Regions from separate parts of the Xenorhabdus siamensis genome, predicted to be linked through region 1. Evidence: predicted binding sites of a transcription regulator. Region 1 holds the regulator's gene; the other holds the start of a gene.
The links. Region 1 encodes CRP, which controls carbon source genes, mostly activating them, when cyclic AMP is high. Its sites were predicted from a motif close to ATGTGANNNNNNTCACAT; they were not measured.

Region 1 (9,896 bases):
TGTTTGATCGTGTTTATTCACAATCTTCGCCCTATATTTATATGCACTCTTCCCATCAGCAACTAATGGTTTAGAGGAATCATAGCCTTGATGGAAAACTCCGTTTTCATCAATAGTGCCAACAACTTCAACACTTGCAATCTCAAATTCCACTGGTGCCGCGAATTCTACAGGATGTTTTAATGTTAATAAATCATCGACAGTGACTATTATCTTATACTGTCGAGCGTTTGTACTGGTAAATTCTGTAGTTGCTTCACCATTATCATCAATCTTAGTGCTCGTTGGTTTAAATTCGATCCCTTCCGGTACAGAGGTAAAAGTAACCTTCTTGTTAATCTCCGGTTGGTCATCATCATCTTTAGCGACTACAGTCAGCTTATAAGATTTATTAATTTTCATAGTGCCTTCTGGAAGAGGTTTTAGAAAAACATTTGCCTTATCAAAAGATACCGGATGAGCCTGTATTGGTGTATTCCCTTCAATAGAAAGAGATACAACAATATCCTTTTCTCCCTTACCACCAGTCATGGTTAACTCTGCGGTTAATTCCCCTTCGCTATTCGTTTGTATATCTCCTTTTGGTACATTTAAAGTAAGCCCCTCTACAACCTTATCTTTACTCCATTTCACATTAGGGATTATTCTATTTTTCACAACCTTATCATTGCTATCTAATATAATAGCTTTATAGATATATTTACTTGTACCATCAGCAGTTAAACTTCCATCTTTAGTATTTCCTTTTGGGATGACTATCAGAATATTATCTTTAATCTTGTAACCCTGAATTGGTACAAAAAACTCAGCAATTGGGATTTTCCGATGATCAAGCACGATATTATTATTCCTTTCCACCAAATCATAACGGCTGCCTGCTAATGTACGCATAGAAGCCACATTATCCGGTGATAACTGCGTACTCAAAGGAACCCCCAATCTGTAGTTTAAATTCGCCAGAAATTGCGTTTCAGTACGGCCGCTTTCTCCCTGTTTATAGTCCACACCCATTGTTATCAATGGAATAGGCGTATAAGTCACACCCAATTTAACCAATTTGGGGTTTTTCTGTTTAGTCTTCCGGTTGAATAAAGTCACGTTGTCGCCAAAATATTGCTCATAGGACAATTTGCCCCCCAGATTAGGGTAAGCAGGCAGGAAGAATTCTCCATTAATATCATAGCCATTGGCCGGGCGTTCCTGGTGCTCTTCGAAATACCGCGAAATTTGCCAGTCACTTAAACGACGATAAGCGTTAGCAGAAAGTTTAATATAGTCCCCCCAAATTTCGCCTCCTAATCCTAAGCGCCTGTTTTTACCCGTCAGATCATAGTCATAAAATGTATTCAGGCCATACATCCAGTTTTGATAAAAAAAACGCCCCCCCAAACCAAGGTTAATTGTATTCCGGCTATCTTTATTACGATAACCTAATTGAGAAAAGAGCAACCAATCAGCTTTATTATCGTAAAGGGGTAATAACAGGTCTAATGAGTTATTTTCTAGTTTGCCTTTTTTATCAAGGCCAAAGTTAATTTTCGCTGTACCGAATTGGGATAACCATTTTTGTACTTCAGAGGTAACAGTACTGTTGATTCTTCCCAAAGCGTAAGATTTGGCTTGTTCTGCCAATTGTGAAGAAGATGATGACAGTATATTACCGACTGTCTGAATATTTCTTGTAATAAAATCAGGTAGCTCATGTTCTGAAATATTATCTGCGTTTTGTATATCATCCTTTTTATTGGTATTGGAAGTCAAAAGTTTTTTACTTACTTCTTTTACTGAAATACCTACATTATCTATCTTGGATACATCAGTTTGTTCACGTGTTACGTTACTTTCAGCAAAGGCGTTCATGATTGTAGAAGGGATAAGCAACGTATAAAGAATAGTGAAGAAACCAATGAATTTACCAATATATGATGGCATATATAAGCACCCCGATAGATTTTATTATCAGTAATCTTATTTTGATACCAACACCACTGGAGTAAGATTACTTCCCCTTTAATATATTAGAAAGATTTCTTAATTATGCAACTTGGAATAATTATCGACTGATAATCAATAGTTAACGCATGGTTCTTAGAATCAATAGATTAGATATTTAAGAAAATAAAAACACAGTCTGAAATATGAAAGCTATATTATGTGATCAATACGATAATTCAGTATTTATGAATTACCTAAAATCATTCCATCACATGCAGCAGGAAAACATGATGAAAATCGATCTGAATAATCTGGTGACTGAAAGCCGTAACCTCGCCAGTACTCATATTGATGAGTTATCAACTCTCGATATGCTCCGCGTTATCAATGATGAAGACAAAAAAGTCGCCGTTGCGGTTGAGCAGACACTACCTCAGGTTGCTCTTGTCGTTGATAAAGTTGCAGAAGCTTTACGTCAGGATGGACGCTTAATCTATAGCGGAGCAGGAACATCAGGTCGATTAGGGATTTTGGATGCCAGCGAATGTCCGCCAACCTACGGCACCAAACCGGAACAAGTGGTCGGTTTAATTGCTGGCGGGCATCAAGCCATTTTGAAAGCCGTCGAAAACGCGGAAGATAATCGGCAATTAGGCGCAAATGATCTTAAGGCACTACACCTTAATAAAAAAGATGTGCTGGTCGGAATTGCCGCCAGTGGCCGGACACCCTACGTGTTGGGAGCGATGGAGTATGCCATATCAGTGGGAGCAACTGTCGCCTGTATCAGTTGCAATCCTGGCAGTCCGATGACCCGACTGGCTGATATCGCTATCACCCCCATTGTAGGACCAGAAGTTGTAACAGGTTCCTCCCGTATGAAAGCAGGTACAGCGCAAAAATTGGTGCTGAATATGATCACGACAGGAGCCATGATCCGTACTGGTAAGGTATATGGCAATTTGATGGTGGATGTGGAAGCCACTAATGCTAAGTTAGTTGAACGACAAAAAAATATTGTCATGGCTGCTACTGAGTGCAACAGGGAGACGGCAGAACAAGCCCTGAACGCCTGTAACGGCCACTGCAAAACTGCAATTGTGATGATCCTATCGGGGAGCAGTGCCGAAGAAGCCAAAATATTATTAACAGAACATCAAGGGTTCGTCCGTCCAACAATTTCAACCGTTCGATAATCATTACTTTTTCTTTGTGGAAGATAAACCGCAGGGGTGGTACGTGGCTAAAATTAATTCAGATATGCTGATTGAAATTCTTCACGCTATTGGTGGAGCAAGTAATGTCATACATAGTGGCAACTGCATGACCCGTCTGAGATTGACGTTACGTGATAGTTTGCTGGTCGATAAAACTAAATTGAAGCTAATTCCCGGCGTTCTGGGAGTAATTGAAAGTCATGAACAACTCCAAATTGTCCTTGGCCCCGGTAACGCCCAAACAGCGGCGGATATGATGAATGAACTATTAAGTTATGCTGATTATCCCGCTTCTGAACATCACTCAACAGAACATCACTCGGCAAATTTGAAAGAGATTGCCTCTTCCAATAAAAAACACCTCAAAGAGAAACAAACCCATCCAATCCATAAATTCCTTACCAAATTTGCTACCATTTTTACTCCTCTGATCCCCGGATTTATCGCTGTTGGTCTACTACTGGGCCTTGCGACTCTGCTGGAGCAAATTTTCATTCAAGGTGTTGCACAACCCAACGCTGTATTGGTTGAAATGATCGGCTATATGAAAATTTTCAGCAAAGGAATGTTCACTTTCTTCAGTATCTTGATTGGTTACAACGCGCAGAAGGCTTTTGGCGGTTCAGGCGTTAATGGTGCCATCATCGCTTCTCTGTTTATTTTGGGTTATAACCCTGACGCTCCCAGCGGCTTTTATTCTGGTATCAACAATTTCTTTGGCTTCCTCATCGATCCACGGGGAAATATTATCGGAGTATTGATTGCCGGTATTCTGGGAGCCTGGGTTGAGAAGCAGATCCGTAAGAGCATGTCTGCTGACCTGGACATGATCCTGACCTCAGCCATTACGCTGCTTATTATGGGCGCGGTTACTTTTATTGTGATTATGCCGATAGGCAGTTATCTGTTTACAGCAATGTCATGGCTTTTCACCAATCTAAATGGTAATCCATTCGGTACAGCCATTTTGGCGGGATTATTTTTGATAGCCGTGATGTTCGGTGTGCATCAGGGTTTTGTGCCAGTCTATTTTGCTCTGGTAGAAACACAAGGGTTTAATTCCCTGTTTCCGATTCTGGCAATGGCAGGAGCAGGGCAAGTAGGCTCTGCACTGGCGCTATATGTCAGAGCCAAAAAAGAGTCGTTATTACGCACTCAAATCAAAGGAGCTATTATTCCGGGCTTTTTAGGGATCGGTGAGCCCTTGATTTATGGTGTAACATTGCCTCGCATCAAACCATTCGTTACCGCCTGTTTTGGTGGCGCTGTTGGTGGTTTTTTTGTCGGCCTGATTGCCTGGTTTGGATTGCCCGTCGGCCTGAATACGGTTTTCGGTCCCTCCGGTGTGGTTGCCCTGCCCTTAATGACATCCCAAACAGGCATTTTCATGGGCATGGCAGTATACAGTGCAGGGCTGATTGTTTCGTATATCAGTGGCTTTGTGCTGACATTTTTCTTTGGCAGCAAGAATATTGATTTGAGCTGATTCAGCTAATCCAGATTAATGGTACACAAGCTGCTGTCAAAAGCCCCATCACGATATTGAAAGTAAACCATGCGGTACGGCTTTTTAACAAACGGCCAATCATAGCGCCTAAAATAAGCCATACCATTCCGGTGACTGTATTACACAATAACATCACCACGCTGATAACCAGAATGGAATGGATATATAAATCCCCTGTTAAACTATAGCTACTGATAGCCCCTAACCCCATCATCCATGCTTTCGGGTTCAAAAACTGCAATAGCCAGCCTTGATGGCTTTTAATGGGTGTCCCAAGGGATGGTGTAGCCTCCAGCCGTTTGTATTGTGCAGTCACCGTCTTCCAGGCCAGCCACAGTAAATACAGGCTACCGAGCACCTTCAAGCCGGTGTGTATGGTCGGATATACCAGCAGTAACGCGGCAATACCAAAAGCAGACAGCAACAGGACGCTTTGCATCCCAAAAACAATTCCCAACAACAGTATCAACGAACGGCGGAACCCAAAATTGGCACCAGATGATGTCAGTAACATATTGTTCGGGCCGGGTGTGATCGCGGAGATAAACATAAATGTGCTAAGTGAGAATATCAGGCTGGCGGTCATGGCGTACTTTATCCCTCAATTATTGACATTTCCTTTCTAAGAAAATAGCAGTATGTTATTTAGCATACAAGGCCAGTTAACAATGAAAGTTAAACTCAAAAAACATCCTCAAAGCTAAGCAATACCAGCAGCTAATATAATGTGATATGGAGCGACCACAATGATTATCCCGTGGCAACAAGTAGAACCCGATACTCTACTTAACTTGATCGAAAGTTTTGTCTTGCGGGAAGGCACCGACTACGGTGAACTCGAAAAAACACTGGAACAGAAAGTACAGGATGTAAAACGCCAGCTTGAGCGGGGTGAAGCCCTGCTGGTTTGGTCTGAATTGCATGAGACTGTCAATATCATGCCTAAGGAGATGTTCCGTCCATAGTTTCATATCATTTCTGGCTCAATAAATAGCATTTCATTCAACATCGGTTTGTTTTATTGGCCTGATACTGCTGATCACGAGAACGATCATCCCAATTTTTTATGATAAGGAGTCTGTTTCTTATGTCTGCCAAACACCCTGTCATTGCCATAACCGGCTCTAGCGGAGCCGGAACGACAACCACCAGTGTGGCATTTCGCAAGATTTTCCAACAACTCGGCATCACTGCCGCACTTATCGAAGGGGATAGTTTCCACCGTTATACCCGCCCTGAAATGGACGCAGAAATACGTAAAGCGAAAGAACAAGGCAGGCACATCAGTTACTTCGGGCCAGAAGCGAATGATTTCCATATGCTAGAGAAGACATTCTTTGAATATGGGGAAACAGGTGCTGGCCGCTGGCGGAAATATCTGCATACGTATGACGAAGCTGTTCCCTACAACCAAGTACCGGGTACATTCACGCCCTGGGAATCGCTACCATCAAACACCGATATGCTGTTTTATGAAGGATTACATGGTGGTGTTGTCACGCCGCAATACAATGTCGCCGAATTAGTTGATCTGCTAATTGGTGTTGTCCCCATCGTCAACCTTGAATGGATACAAAAACTCATTCGCGATACCAGTGAACGCGGGCATTCAAGGGAGGCGGTTATGGATTCCGTGGTTCGTTCGATGGATGATTATATTCGCTATATTACGCCACAGTTTTCCCGCACTCACATCAACTTTCAACGCGTTCCTACTGTTGATACCTCCAACCCCTTTTCCGCCAAAGCTATTCCTTCTCTAGACGAAAGTTTTATCGTCATCCGATTCCGTGGTCTGAGCCAAATCGATTTCCCTTATTTACTGGCCATGCTTCAGGGTTCGTTTATTTCCAGTATAAATACTATCGTCGTTCCGGGTGGAAAAATGGGACTGGCAATGGAGTTAATTATGGCTCCGTTAGTTCAACAATTACTGGAAGGCAAAAAAATTTCCTGAATTAAGCACAAGTTAATTATCAATAACGCAGGTAACAAAAAATAATGTTACCTGTGATAAAACACCCACTATTCACCCACTTATAAATGAAAATGTAGTAAATGGTGTTCTGCAAACAGATTTCTGGTAATTTATTAACTGGTTTTATATGCTGAAGCGATACAGGAGAAGACAGAAATGTTTTCCTGTGTTACAAACAAAAGTTACAAGCGAAGCTGGCAGGTTTTATGGGTCTGGATGACTACACCAATATGTTAGCATCCTTTATAAACCTATATAAAATTCTTACTTGTCAGTTTTTCAGCAAGTTAATATGTTAATCTATTGACTTTATAAAGCCAGCCTGATGAGAAACTGTCAGCTTCTCAGAACATAAAGGCGGAAATAACAACAGAGGATAAAGCGAATGGTTCTCGGCAAGCCACAAACAGACCCTACTCTTGAATGGTTTTTGTCACACTGCCATATTCACAAATATCCATCCAAGAGCACGCTTATTCATCAAGGCGAGAAAGCAGAAACGCTTTACTACATTGTTAAAGGTTCAGTTGCTGTTCTAATAAAAGATGAAGAAGGTAAAGAAATGATCCTCTCTTATTTAAATCAGGGGGATTTCATTGGTGAACTTGGATTGTTTGAAGAAGGGCAAGAACGTACTGCATGGGTGCGAGCTAAGAGCGCCTGTGAAGTGGCTGAAATTTCTTATAAGAAATTTCGCCAGTTAATTCAGGTTAATCCTGACATTCTGATGCGTTTATCCGCTCAGATGGCAAGCCGCTTACAAACAACATCGGAAAAAGTTGGAAACCTGGCATTTCTGGATGTGACAGGTCGTATTGCACAGACATTGCTCAATCTGGCCAAACAGCCTGATGCAATGACCCATCCTGATGGTATGCAAATCAAAATTACACGTCAGGAAATTGGGCAGATTGTCGGATGCTCCCGTGAAACTGTCGGCCGCATTCTGAAAATGCTGGAAGATCAAAACCTGATCTCTGCGCACGGCAAAACAATTGTCGTTTATGGAACCCGCTAGTTCTTGAAATTGCGCTTGAATTAGGCCAGTGCGGCCCATAGAGCACTGGCTTTTTGCTTTCCATCCTTCAGCTTCTCTCATCCCTTAACAAAATGAAACCCGCTGGTGCATAATTTAGTGATATCACCTGCCCACAAATGCTTCGTAAAAAAATGGCCGTAAACAGTAGCCAAAAGAGGAAGTAAATCGTTCTTCGTTAATATTTAAGAAAATTATTTAACAGTTCATGTCCTTGTTCACTCAGGATGCTTTCCGGATGGAACTGCACGCCTTCCAAGGGGAGAGTACGGTGACGTATTCCCATTATTTCATCCACATTACCATCATGCTGGCTCCATGCCGTAACCTCAAAGGATGCAGGTAACGTTTCTGCGGCAATAACCAAAGAGTGATAACGGGTAACTGTCAGTGGACGATTCAATCCCTTAAATACACCTTGCTGGTTATGGTGAATTAAACAGGTTTTTCCGTGCATCACCTCACGGGCTTTAACAACACTCGCGCCAAAAGCCTGACCAATCGCTTGATGTCCGAGACACACCCCCAAAATCGGCACTTTCCCGGCAAAATGTGAAATGGCTTCCAGTGAGATCCCTGATTCATCTGGTGTACAAGGCCCCGGAGAGATCACTAAATGAGTCGGTGCTAATTTCTCGATATCTTCAAGCTGTAATTCATCATTACGCTTAACTAAAACATTTGCCCCTAACTCACAAAAATATTGATATAAATTGAATGTAAAAGAGTCGTAGTTATCTATTATTAATAACATAGGAGTTCATCCTACTGATTTTTATAGTTTTATATATTGCGTTGTCCTATTGGACATTATGCGTTCTGTATCACGGTAAAATTAGGTAAAGCAGCACCAACGGTAGCGGGACAGTCATCATACCACATAGACATTTTTAAAATAGGGGCAGGGATTACCGCCAGACAGCGGCACATATCCACAGTGAGGTCTTTTTCGTGTGAAAACGTAGAGGAGTGAGAAAGGGAGACGGCACTTTAAAAACCCTGAAACTTCAAAAAGTGTAATAACAGGCCAATACCGTCTCATTCTCTATCTTTCAGGCAAAAAACGTGTTTTTCTCATCAAGGTTATTGGGAAACAACCTTTGCAGAAAGTATCACAATCGGTTTAACAGGAACATTTTGGTAAGGCCCAACATTTTCTGTTTTGACTTGAGAAATTTTGTCAACCACATCCATCCCTTTCACTACCTTACCAAAGACGGCATAGCCGAAATCACGCTGACCGTGGTCAAGAAAAGCATTATCAGTCACATTAATGAAAAACTGACTGGTTGCACTATCCTTATCTGCGGTGCGTGCCATCGCAATTGTTCCACGCAAGTTACGTAAGCCATTATCAGCTTCATTTTTGATTGGGGCTTTGGTGACTTTCTGTTTCATATCTTTCGTAAATCCCCCTCCCTGGATCATGAAACCGGGAATAACGCGATGGAAAATCGTATTGTTATAAAAACCCTCATTCACATACTCAACGAAATTCTTTGTGGTAATCGGCGCCTTATTGCTATCCAGTTCAAGCTCTATTTCACCTGCTGATGTCATCAGCTTCACGTGAGTTTCGGCAGCCAATGCTGGAGCAGCCATACTGATAGCACATGCCGTCATAAGCGACACAAAAATACGTTTAAACATTGATGGTTCCTTTATTCTTGAGGTCAATAACAAAACCCATAAAACTCATTAAGTGTAATTCCCTATAGCGCTAAGTTGCAAAGATTTACCAACTTTTACGAGTAATGATGAGTTTTGCTAAAGAATATCTATCTAAATAAATATTATATTCTCATATTCTGGGTAGAGTTTATTTTTGGAATAGCGTCTATCTTGGTGTTCTTTCATACATATTAGGCAGGAAAAAGTTGCAGAATATTCTTTACTACGTTAGGCAAAAATAATTTCAGTCAAAAAGCAAAAATATGTCGTAATAGAAACATCACGATAAAGTTACACCTGTCCACAAGCCGTTGCTCTCGGTATAATCACCGCGCTGTTTTTTCGTGTATTCCGCAGGGAGATAATCATTTTGACCATCAAAAACTACAACTATCATACGACCCACTTTGTCACGAGTGCACCTGACATTCGCCACCTGCCTCAAGATGTGGGCATTGAGGTCGCGTTTGCCGGTCGGTCAAATGCCGGTAAATCCAGTGCGCTGAATGCACTGACCCGGCAAAAGAGCCTTGCCCGTACCAGTAAAACGCC
Region 2 (9,896 bases), on a different contig from region 1:
TCCGGTGAGCAGTGACATGGACCATCAAACCAAGACGAGCCAGAGATGAACGACCATCCAACCAACCAACAAGATTAGCAGGCAATGTGACAGATTCCAGTGTCACTGCCAGTGCCAGTTCGCCAGGATGCAGAAAAAAAGCCTCCCCATCCGGCAAACTAATTTCATCGCTCATGACACGATCAAGTGCCGCATTGACTTCAGCCTTGGGACCACTCAGGTCAATATAAGCAGCAGTATGACCACGAAAAACGCGAAACTGATTCCCAAGGCGAACATCAGCCGTTGCCCCATTAATACGTTCGACAGGAGGACGTGGGGTAATTTCCAGTTTACCTTCATCAAGCCATTTAATAATGTCACGGTCACAGAGTCGCATTACTTCCTCTCAAAATACGATGATACTTATGAATTCCTGAACATCAGGTTATTCGCAAAATTGGCCAATCTTAGCTTTCAATATATCGATAGCCACACGGTTTTTACCACCACGGGGAACAATAATGTCTGCATATTGTTTTGATGGCTCGATGAATTGCAAGAACATCGGACGAACTGTTTTTTTATACTGTTCCATTACAGAATCCAGTGATCGCCCACGCTCATTCACATCGCGCTTGATGCGACGCATCAGACAGATATCCAATGGTGTATCAACAAAAATAGAAAAATCCAGTTCCTGACGCAAACGCTTATCCGTTAATAATAGGATACCTTCAAGGATAATAACTCGCTTTGGTTCAAAATGAATGGATTCTGGTTTGCGGGTATGAGCAACGTAGTCATATTGGGGCAATTCAACGGACTTCCCGGCTTTCAGTGCCTGAATATGTTCGAATAGTAAATTGTGATCCATTGAACTTGGGTGGTCATAATTGACTTTATAGCGTTCTTCCAGCGGGGTATCAGTTTGGTCTTTATAATAACAATCTTCTGGAATAACTCCGATATTGTGATCACCAACCTGAACGCGTAATTCTCTATAAAGTGTGCTGGCAATAAGGCTTTTGCCCGAAGCGGAGGCACCTGAAATACCTACAATTGTACACTTATGTGCTTCATCAGCCATACTAGAAATAACCTGGTTAAAAAGAAAAAATAAAGTGGGAAAATAGCATTCTGTCACGCTATGTTTGGCGGATTATAGGGAGTTAGTAGCTTCTATGCCAGCGCAAACAAGATAAGTCTCGCTTTTTTCGATACGCTTCGCATAAAAATTCCGCAATCACAGAACGCAATCACAGAAATAGAAACCGCCAAATGTAGGACAATCGCTCTATAACAGATGGCCCTGTAACAATAGAGCCATTGATCTACTTTTTTGATATTGCGTTATCCCTGTGCCATAAACCAAAATTAAATGACGGCAGTATCAATGGAATAATCATTAATCTAGTCTATTAAGTCTCTCAATAAAGCCGTTATATTCTTTTCTTAAATCAAACTTCACGGAAAGAAATTTCCGTCGGGATTTTATCTCCTCGCCAGTACATCTGGGCAGAAATATTAGCGGCAATTTCACGATAAATATCCGCAAATTCACTATCAGGTTGGCTGATAACCGTAGGATCTCCGCGATCAAGATCTTCACGCAGTGAAATATGCAGAGGGATCTTACCCAATAATTGGCATTTGTATTTTTCCGCCAGTCTTTCTGCGCCTCCCTCGCCAAAAATCGGCTCATGTTGGCCACAGTGACTACAGATATGGGTGCTCATGTTCTCAATAATACCTAACACTGGTACGTTGACTTTTTGGAACATGACAATGCCTTTCATAGCATCAATTAAGGCAATATCCTGCGGTGTTGTGACAACCAATGCCCCAGTCACGGGAATATTCTGGGATAATGTTAACTGGATATCCCCAGTTCCCGGTGGCATATCGATTACCAAATAGTCAAGATCTGGCCATAATGTATCTTGTAGCATCTGCATAAGTGCCTTACTGGCCATCGGGCCACGCCATACCATTGCGTTATCATCGGTGACAAGATAACCAATGGAATTTGTCGCCATGCCATGTACCATAATAGGTGCCATGTGCAGACCATCAGGTGAAGTCGGCCGCTCTTTGGCTGTCCCAAGCATATTGGGAACCGATGGGCCGTAGATATCTGCATCCAAAATACCTACTCTTGCCCCTTCTTGAGCTAAAGCCAGTGCCAGATTCACTGCCGTGCTGGATTTACCCACACCACCTTTTCCTGAACTGATTGCCAGAATGTTACGTACACCATTAATACCCGGTAAGTTGTTAGCTCTGCGTAAGGTACAGATATCATGGGAAAGCCGCCATTCAACACCTTTTACACCTGTAGCAGCTTGTAATAGATGAATTGTTTCTTCCTTCAGTGTTTCAAAAGCTCGTTTCCAAACGAAAGGCATCATTAATTCAATATGTAATATCCCATCCAGAACAGTACAACGATGCAATGCTTTCAGAGTCACTAAATCTTGTTCTAATGTCGGATGTTTGAACGCTGCCAATATTTTCGCAACGCTTTCTCTCAGCAGGTCAGGATTGGTCTGCTCGGGGGATTGTGAGTTCATCCCGGCTCCTTTTGATTTATCTTTTTCAACCTAAAACTGTTCGTCCATCATAGCAGAAGCAGATAGCTTACGATAAGTACAAAACAAAAGTGATGAAGTTCGCGCATTACCCTAGCGACAATGCTTCTGATCAGGTAACATCAAAAACCCTTTTCAATTTATGGAAGTCAGATCCTAACTATGTCTCAAGTCGCGAAAAAATTACTGGTGACCTGTGCGTTACCCTATGCTAACGGTCCAATTCATCTCGGTCACATCTTAGAACACATTCAGGCTGATATTTGGGTTCGTTATCATCGAATGCGCGGCAAAGAGGTGCACTTTGTCTGTGCTGACGATGCTCACGGTACACCAATCATGCTGAAAGCCCAGCAGGCAGGAATTTCGCCAGAAGAGATGATCGACAAAGTGCACCAAGAGCATCAACAGGACTTCGCTGGTTTTGCTATCAGTTACGATAACTACCATTCTACGCACAGTGAAGAAAACAAAGCGCTTGCATCAGAAATTTATCTGAAACTGAAAGAAAACGGTTACATTAAGAATCGAACCATTTCTCAACTGTTCGATCCAGAAAAAAGTATGTTCCTGCCTGATCGTTTCGTTAAAGGCTCCTGTCCGAAATGTAAGGCAGAAGATCAGTACGGCGATAACTGCGAAGTGTGTGGAACGACCTATTCTCCAACAGAGTTGATCAACCCTCGTTCAGTTGTATCCGGTGCAACACCAGAAATGCGTAGCACAGAGCATTTCTTCTTCGACCTGCCAGCTTTCAGCGATATGCTTCAACAATGGACCCGCTCTGGCACCTTGCAAGAGCAGGTAGCAAACAAAATGCAGGAGTGGTTCGAAGCAGGTCTGCAACAATGGGATATCACTCGCGATGCGCCTTATTTCGGTTTTGAAGTTCCTGATGAACCGGGTAAATATTTTTACGTCTGGCTGGATGCACCAATCGGCTATATGGGTTCATTCCAGAACCTATGTGACAAACGTGGTGACCTGAATTTCGACGAATTCTGGGCGAAAGATTCCCAAACAGATCTTTACCACTTTATTGGTAAAGATATCGTCTATTTCCACAGCCTGTTCTGGCCAGCTATGTTAGAAGGCAGCAATTACCGCAAACCAACCAACGTGTTTGTACACGGTTACATTACTGTCAACGGTACTAAGATGTCTAAGTCTCGTGGAACTTTCATCAAAGCAGAGACTTATCTGAAGCATCTGGATGCAGATTGCTTGCGTTATTACTACGCAGCGAAACTCTCTTCCCGTATTGATGATATCGACCTGAATCTGGAAGACTTCGTTCAGCGCGTAAACAGTGACATCGTCAATAAGGTTGTTAATCTGGCTTCACGTAACGCTGGTTTCATCAATAAGCGTTTTGCGGGCAAACTGGCAGATCAGCTTGCTGATCCTGCGCTGTACCAGAAATTTGTTGATGCCGCACAGGGAATTGCAGAAGATTTCACTCATCGTGAATTTGGTAAAGCTGTCCGTGAAATCATGGCATTGGCCGATCTCGCTAACCGTTATGTTGATGAACAAGCACCGTGGATTGTGGCGAAAGAAGAAGGCCGGGATGCAGATCTTCAAGCTATCTGCTCAATGGGCATCAACCTGTTCCGCGTGCTGATGACTTACCTGAAACCTATTCTTCCGGGTCTCGCTGCCCGTGCAGAAACCTTCCTGAATACCGAACTGACTTGGGATGGTATCCAGCAACCTCTGCTGAATCATGATGTTTTGCCATTTAAGGCACTATTTAACCGTATCGATATGGCTAAAGTTGAAGCAATGGTAGACGACTCCAAAGAGAACATTGAGCCACAAAAAACCCAGACAGGTCCTCTGGCAGATGATCCAATTCAGGACACCATTACATTTGATGATTTTGCCAAAGTTGATCTACGTATCGCATTGATTAAGCAAGCTGATTTTGTTGAAGGTTCGGATAAGCTGCTGAAATTGATCCTTGATCTTGGTGGTGAAACTCGTCAAGTTTTCTCCGGCATCCGTGCTGCTTATCCGGATCCAAAAACATTAGAAAACCGCCTGACCGTTATGGTAGCTAATCTTGCTCCACGTAAAATGCGTTTTGGTATTTCAGAAGGCATGGTGATGGCAGCAGGTCCTGGAGGAAAAGACATTTTCCTGTTAAGCCCGGACAGCGGTGCGCAACCTGGTATGCAGGTTAAATAATCACCTGATATTCTGAAAAACTGATGCTCTAAGAAGCTAATGCTCTGAAAAATAGTAAAGCGGGTTTTTTGAACCCGCTTTTTAATGTGACCTATAGCACATTAACAGTATTAATCGTATGATAACCCTCTTTGTATTGAGGAATTATACGTTATGTCTTTTCAAAACGTACTGATGGCAGGTTGGCGATATCTGCGTGCATTTGTGCTGCTCTACTTATGCCTCATTGTAGGGAATCTCATTTCAGCACATCTCCCCTTCTCTCTCCCCGGTAGTATTATTGGCTTGCTGCTTCTGTTTTGTTTGCTGGCGCTTCAGATTATTCCCGCTCATTGGGTAAAACCGGGCTGTAGCTTATTGATGAAAAACATGACATTGCTCTTTTTACCCATCGGGGTCGGCGTTATGGAATATTATCCACAACTGAGCCAGCAGATACTCCCGATTGCCCTTTCCTGTATCATCAGTACCGTCATCGTCATGATTACCGTTGCTTACAGCTCTCATTATGTCCACCGCGAACGCACTATTATCAGCTCTAATCACAAAAAACAATTATCAGAACAGAAATCATCACAACAGGAGGGAAAATAAAAATGCTAAACCATATCTGGTGGTCATTGCCATTGACCCTGGCTGTCTTTTATGTAGCCAAAAAACTCTCTGTCCGACTCAGACTTCCTGTTTTCAATCCCTTATTGATATCAATGGCAGTCATTATTCCTCTGCTGCTGCTGACTCATACCTCTTATGAACACTATTTCGCCGGTAGCCGGATATTGAATGATTTGTTACAACCTGCTGTTGTTGCTCTAGCCTTTCCACTGTACGAACAGCTCCATCAAATCCGTGCTCAATGGAAATCTATTATCAGTATCTGCTTCATCGGCAGTGTTACTGCAATGGTCACAGGTACAGCTATTGCTTTATGGGCAGGCGCTACTCCTGAAATTGCGGCTTCTGTATTACCAAAATCAGTGACAACCCCTATCGCCATGGCAGTCGCTCATTCTATTGGAGGTATTCCAGCCATCAGTGCCGCCTGTGTCATTGCTGTTGGTATTTTAGGTGCAATTTTTGGCCATAACTTGTTTAATTTCTTGAAAATTAAAACCCAAGCCTCCAGAGGACTGGCAATGGGTACAGCTTCTCATGCCGTAGGAACGGCACGATGTGCTGAAATAGATCATGTCGAGGGTGCATATAGTTCGCTGGCACTGATGACTTGCGGCGTTATTACTTCATTAATTGCCCCTTTCTTATTTCCTGTGTTATTGCACCTTTTTGGCTAGTTACCAAAAAGTGAAAAAATCATTTAAATAGTAAAAAATTTGACATAAGTTGTTAAAATAATATCTTTGTTACATAAATTTCATTAATTATATGGTATATATCACATTACAAACCTAACTGATCATCCTAGAATAACCTTCGATTAATTTGGAGATTATTCTATGCAAGCTCGTTTTCACGCTATCTGGTCAGAAATCACACCTAAATTGCAAAAGGCTCTATTGCCCTACATTGGTCATGATGATTTTCCGGCTATGCTGACAACAGAGCAGGTGGAGTCGATTAAGCAGAGCTGCGGCTTTGATGATCATGCGCTAGCACTTGCCCTGTTGCCACTCGCTGCGGCCTGCTCCATTGCGCCTATCTCACACTTTCATGTCGGTGCCATTGCACAAGGAGAGAGCGGAAACTTCTATTTTGGTGCCAATATGGAATTTGTGGGCGTTCCGTTACAGCAAACTGTCCATGCCGAACAATCAGCCATTACTCATGCCTGGTTACGTGGTGAGAAAAAATTGCTATCCGTCACTGTTAATTGTTCTCCTTGCGGCCATTGCCGCCAATTTATGAATGAATTAAACAGTGGAACAAAATTGGAAATCTGTTTACCTGATCGTCCACGGTTAACGTTGGCTGACTATCTGCCAGAGGCATTCGGCCCACGTGATTTAGGAGATACTCCCTTGTTGCTGGATAGCATTCATCATGGCTATCAGTTGGATACCAATGACGAACTCGTGCTGGCTGCGCTGGATGCTGCGAATCAGAGTCATTCACCTTATAGCCATTCCCACTCAGGTATTGCATTGATAGATGAGCAAAATCGTGTTTATACCGGTCGCTATGCAGAAAATGCGGCATTTAATCCGAGCTTACCCCCTTTGCAGGCAGCACTGATATTGATGAACTTATCAGGCAGTGATTGCCGAACCATCAAACGGGCAATATTAGTAGAAGGGCAAAACAATCATTTATCACAATGGAATGCGACTGAATCCACCTTAATTTCCCTCGGCTGTAAACAGACAGAGTGCTATACATTCTGACAGTTTCATTGCTAAAAATGGCTATTCTGGAAGAATTTTGGGTAAAAATGAGAAATTAAATAACATTTAATTAGCTAATTCTGTATGTTATCTCTCATTTTTGCTCATGATAGACATATTTAAGTAACATTTACTGTACTTATTTTTTTTATCTTCTTAGGATCTATCGCTGATTTGCCGATTTTGTTATTGATTAGTCCAAAGAGTAAGCATCATGGAACTGGAACACGAAAGTAAACGTCCTCTCTATATTCCCTACGCTGGCCCCATCCTGTTGGAATTTCCCCTGTTGAATAAAGGCAGCGCCTTTACGGAAGAAGAACGCAGCAATTTCAATCTGCATGGCTTATTACCTCAAGCCGTTGAAACAATTGAAGAGCAGGCCGAACGTGCTTATCGTCAATATTGCGATTTTAAAAATGACGCAGATAAACATATTTATCTGAGAAATATTCAGGACACCAACGAAACTCTTTTCTACCGGCTTCTTGACGCCCATCTCAGCGAGATGATGCCTATTATTTACACGCCAACTGTCGGTGAAGCGTGTGAACATTTCTCTGACATTTACCGCCGTGCCCGTGGTTTGTTCATCTCTTACCCAAACCGGGCTTATATTGATGATATGCTACAAAACGCGACTAAACAGAATGTTAAGGTCATCGTTGTCACCGATGGTGAACGTATCCTGGGTCTTGGCGATCAGGGGATTGGTGGAATGGGGATCCCTATCGGTAAATTATCTTTATATACCTCCTGTGGCGGGATCAGCCCTGCCTACACCCTACCTGTCGTGTTGGATGTGGGGACGAATAACCCGCAACGCTTGAACGATCCACTGTACATGGGCTGGCGCCAGCCTCGTATTACAGGCAAAGAATATGATGATTTCGTAGATGAATTCATTCAAGCTGTAAAACGTCGTTGGCCGAATGTACTGCTGCAATTTGAAGATTTTGCCCAACAAAATGCGATGCCATTATTGACTCGCTACCGCAATGATCTTTGCTGCTTTAATGACGATATTCAAGGTACAGCCGCTGTTGCTCTCGGTAGCCTGATTGCCGCCAGCCGTGCTGCAGGCCGTCAATTGAAAGACCAAACTGTGACCTTCCTCGGTGCGGGCTCCGCTGGTTGTGGTATTGCTGAACAAATCATCGCCCAAATGAAATCGGAAGGTTTAAGTGATGAACAGGCCCGTGCCCGTGTATTCATGGTTGATCGCTTTGGGCTGCTCACTGATAAGCAACCAAATCTGCTGGATTTTCAAAGTGTACTGGTTCAGAAAAGTAGCGCACTGCAATCCTGGGATGTTAACAATGATAGCCTGTCGCTAATGGATGTTGTACGCAATGCCAAGCCTACTGTTTTGATTGGTGTTTCTGGTCAGTCTGGTCTGTTCACGGAAGAAATTATCCGTGAAATGCATAAACATTGTGAACGTCCAATTGTAATGCCGCTGTCTAACCCGACATCACGCGTCGAAGCCCGTCCTGAAGATATTATTAACTGGACAGAAGGTAAGGCATTGGTTGCAACTGGTAGTCCATTCTCACCAGTACAATATGAAGGCCAAGAATTCCCAATTGCACAATGCAATAACTCTTATATCTTCCCTAGTATCGGGTTAGGTGTTATTGCAGCCGGAGCCAAACGCGTGACAGATGATATGCTAATGGCTGCCAGCCGCGCATTAGCAGATTGTTCACCACTGGCACATACGGGTTCTGGCCCGTTATTGCCATTGATCGATGATATTCAGAGCGTTTCCCGTAAGATCGCTAAAGAAGTCGCGAAAAAAGCCCAGATTCAGGGAGTAGCAACGGTTACTTCTGAAGATGCACTTGAAGAAGCTATTGAGCGTAACTTCTGGAAACCAGAATACCGCGTCTATAAACGCACATCATTCTGATATATTATCAACTGGCCTGCCGATAACATTGACAGGCCTTTTAGTAAAAAACTTTAGTAATAAGTACTGCTAATCTCCATAATCCCATAAACATACTAATAATAAAGCGTATTCTATCCGGTATGTTCATCCAATACTTGCTTCGGTATATCAAGTAAAGTAGCCTTTGATCACGTGTTTATAATTATGTAAAAGGCAAAAAATAATGTGGAAGCGCCTGATTACCAGTCTGATTTTCATAATAGCTGTTTTTATGCTATCAGCTATTATGCTTGATCGCTGGATCAGCTGGAAAACCGCTCCCTATGTTTTTGATGATCTTAGACAGTTACCTGAACGGGAAGTTGGTATGGTATTGGGTACATCCAAATATTATAAAACTGGTGTGTATAACCAATATTATTTCTATCGAATTCAAGGTGCTGTTAACGCTTATAACAGCGGGAAAGTAAAATACCTGCTGCTGAGCGGAGATAATGCCCAACACAGCTATAATGAACCAAATACAATGCGAAAAGACTTAATCAAGGCTGGGATCCCTGCCTCAAAAATTGTGATGGATTTTGCTGGCTTTCGCACATTAGATTCGATTGTCAGAACCCGCAAAGTGTTTGATACCAATGACTTTACTATCATCACCCAGCGTTTCCATTGTGAACGCGCTCTGTTCATTGCAATGCACATGGGAATAGAAGCACAATGTTATGCGGTGTCTTCCCCCAAAAATATGATGACTGTACGTATGCGAGAAGTGTTTGCTCGCCTCGGCGCTTTAGCTGATCTTTATATTTTGAAGCGTGAGCCGCGTTTTCTGGGTCCTCTGACACCAATTCCTATCCAGCAGGTCGCTCCTGGCGGAATTGAGGGCTACCCTGCCGTATCACC

Region 2: a site for CRP is predicted at 4,845-4,862, ahead of AAC852_RS11965 (CidA/LrgA family protein). Genes of this name have one in related genera too.

What each region holds. Positions count from the first base shown of each region.
Region 1 covers NZ_JBBMXE010000005.1:397,666-407,561, reverse strand. Annotated here, with positions in the region: gene AAC852_RS05725 (inverse autotransporter beta domain-containing protein) at 1-1,932, opposite strand, end outside; gene murQ (N-acetylmuramic acid 6-phosphate etherase) at 2,226-3,131, shown strand; gene murP (PTS N-acetylmuramic acid transporter subunit IIBC) at 3,175-4,638, shown strand; gene AAC852_RS05710 (LysE family translocator) at 4,640-5,245, opposite strand; gene AAC852_RS05705 (YheU family protein) at 5,406-5,624, shown strand; gene AAC852_RS05700 (phosphoribulokinase) at 5,747-6,616, shown strand; gene crp (cAMP-activated global transcriptional regulator CRP) at 7,023-7,655, shown strand; gene AAC852_RS05690 (aminodeoxychorismate synthase component II) at 7,852-8,427, opposite strand; gene ppiA (peptidylprolyl isomerase A) at 8,757-9,323, opposite strand; gene yihA (ribosome biogenesis GTP-binding protein YihA/YsxC) at 9,715-9,896, shown strand, end outside.
Region 2 covers NZ_JBBMXE010000011.1:42,592-52,487, forward strand. Annotated here, with positions in the region: gene dcd (dCTP deaminase) at 1-379, opposite strand, end outside; gene udk (uridine kinase) at 428-1,069, opposite strand; gene apbC (iron-sulfur cluster carrier protein ApbC) at 1,440-2,552, opposite strand; gene metG (methionine--tRNA ligase) at 2,733-4,760, shown strand; gene AAC852_RS11965 (CidA/LrgA family protein) at 4,914-5,354, shown strand; gene AAC852_RS11970 (CidB/LrgB family autolysis modulator) at 5,357-6,052, shown strand; gene cdd (cytidine deaminase) at 6,215-7,099, shown strand; gene AAC852_RS11980 (NAD-dependent malic enzyme) at 7,314-9,011, shown strand; gene sanA (outer membrane permeability protein SanA) at 9,217-9,896, shown strand, end outside.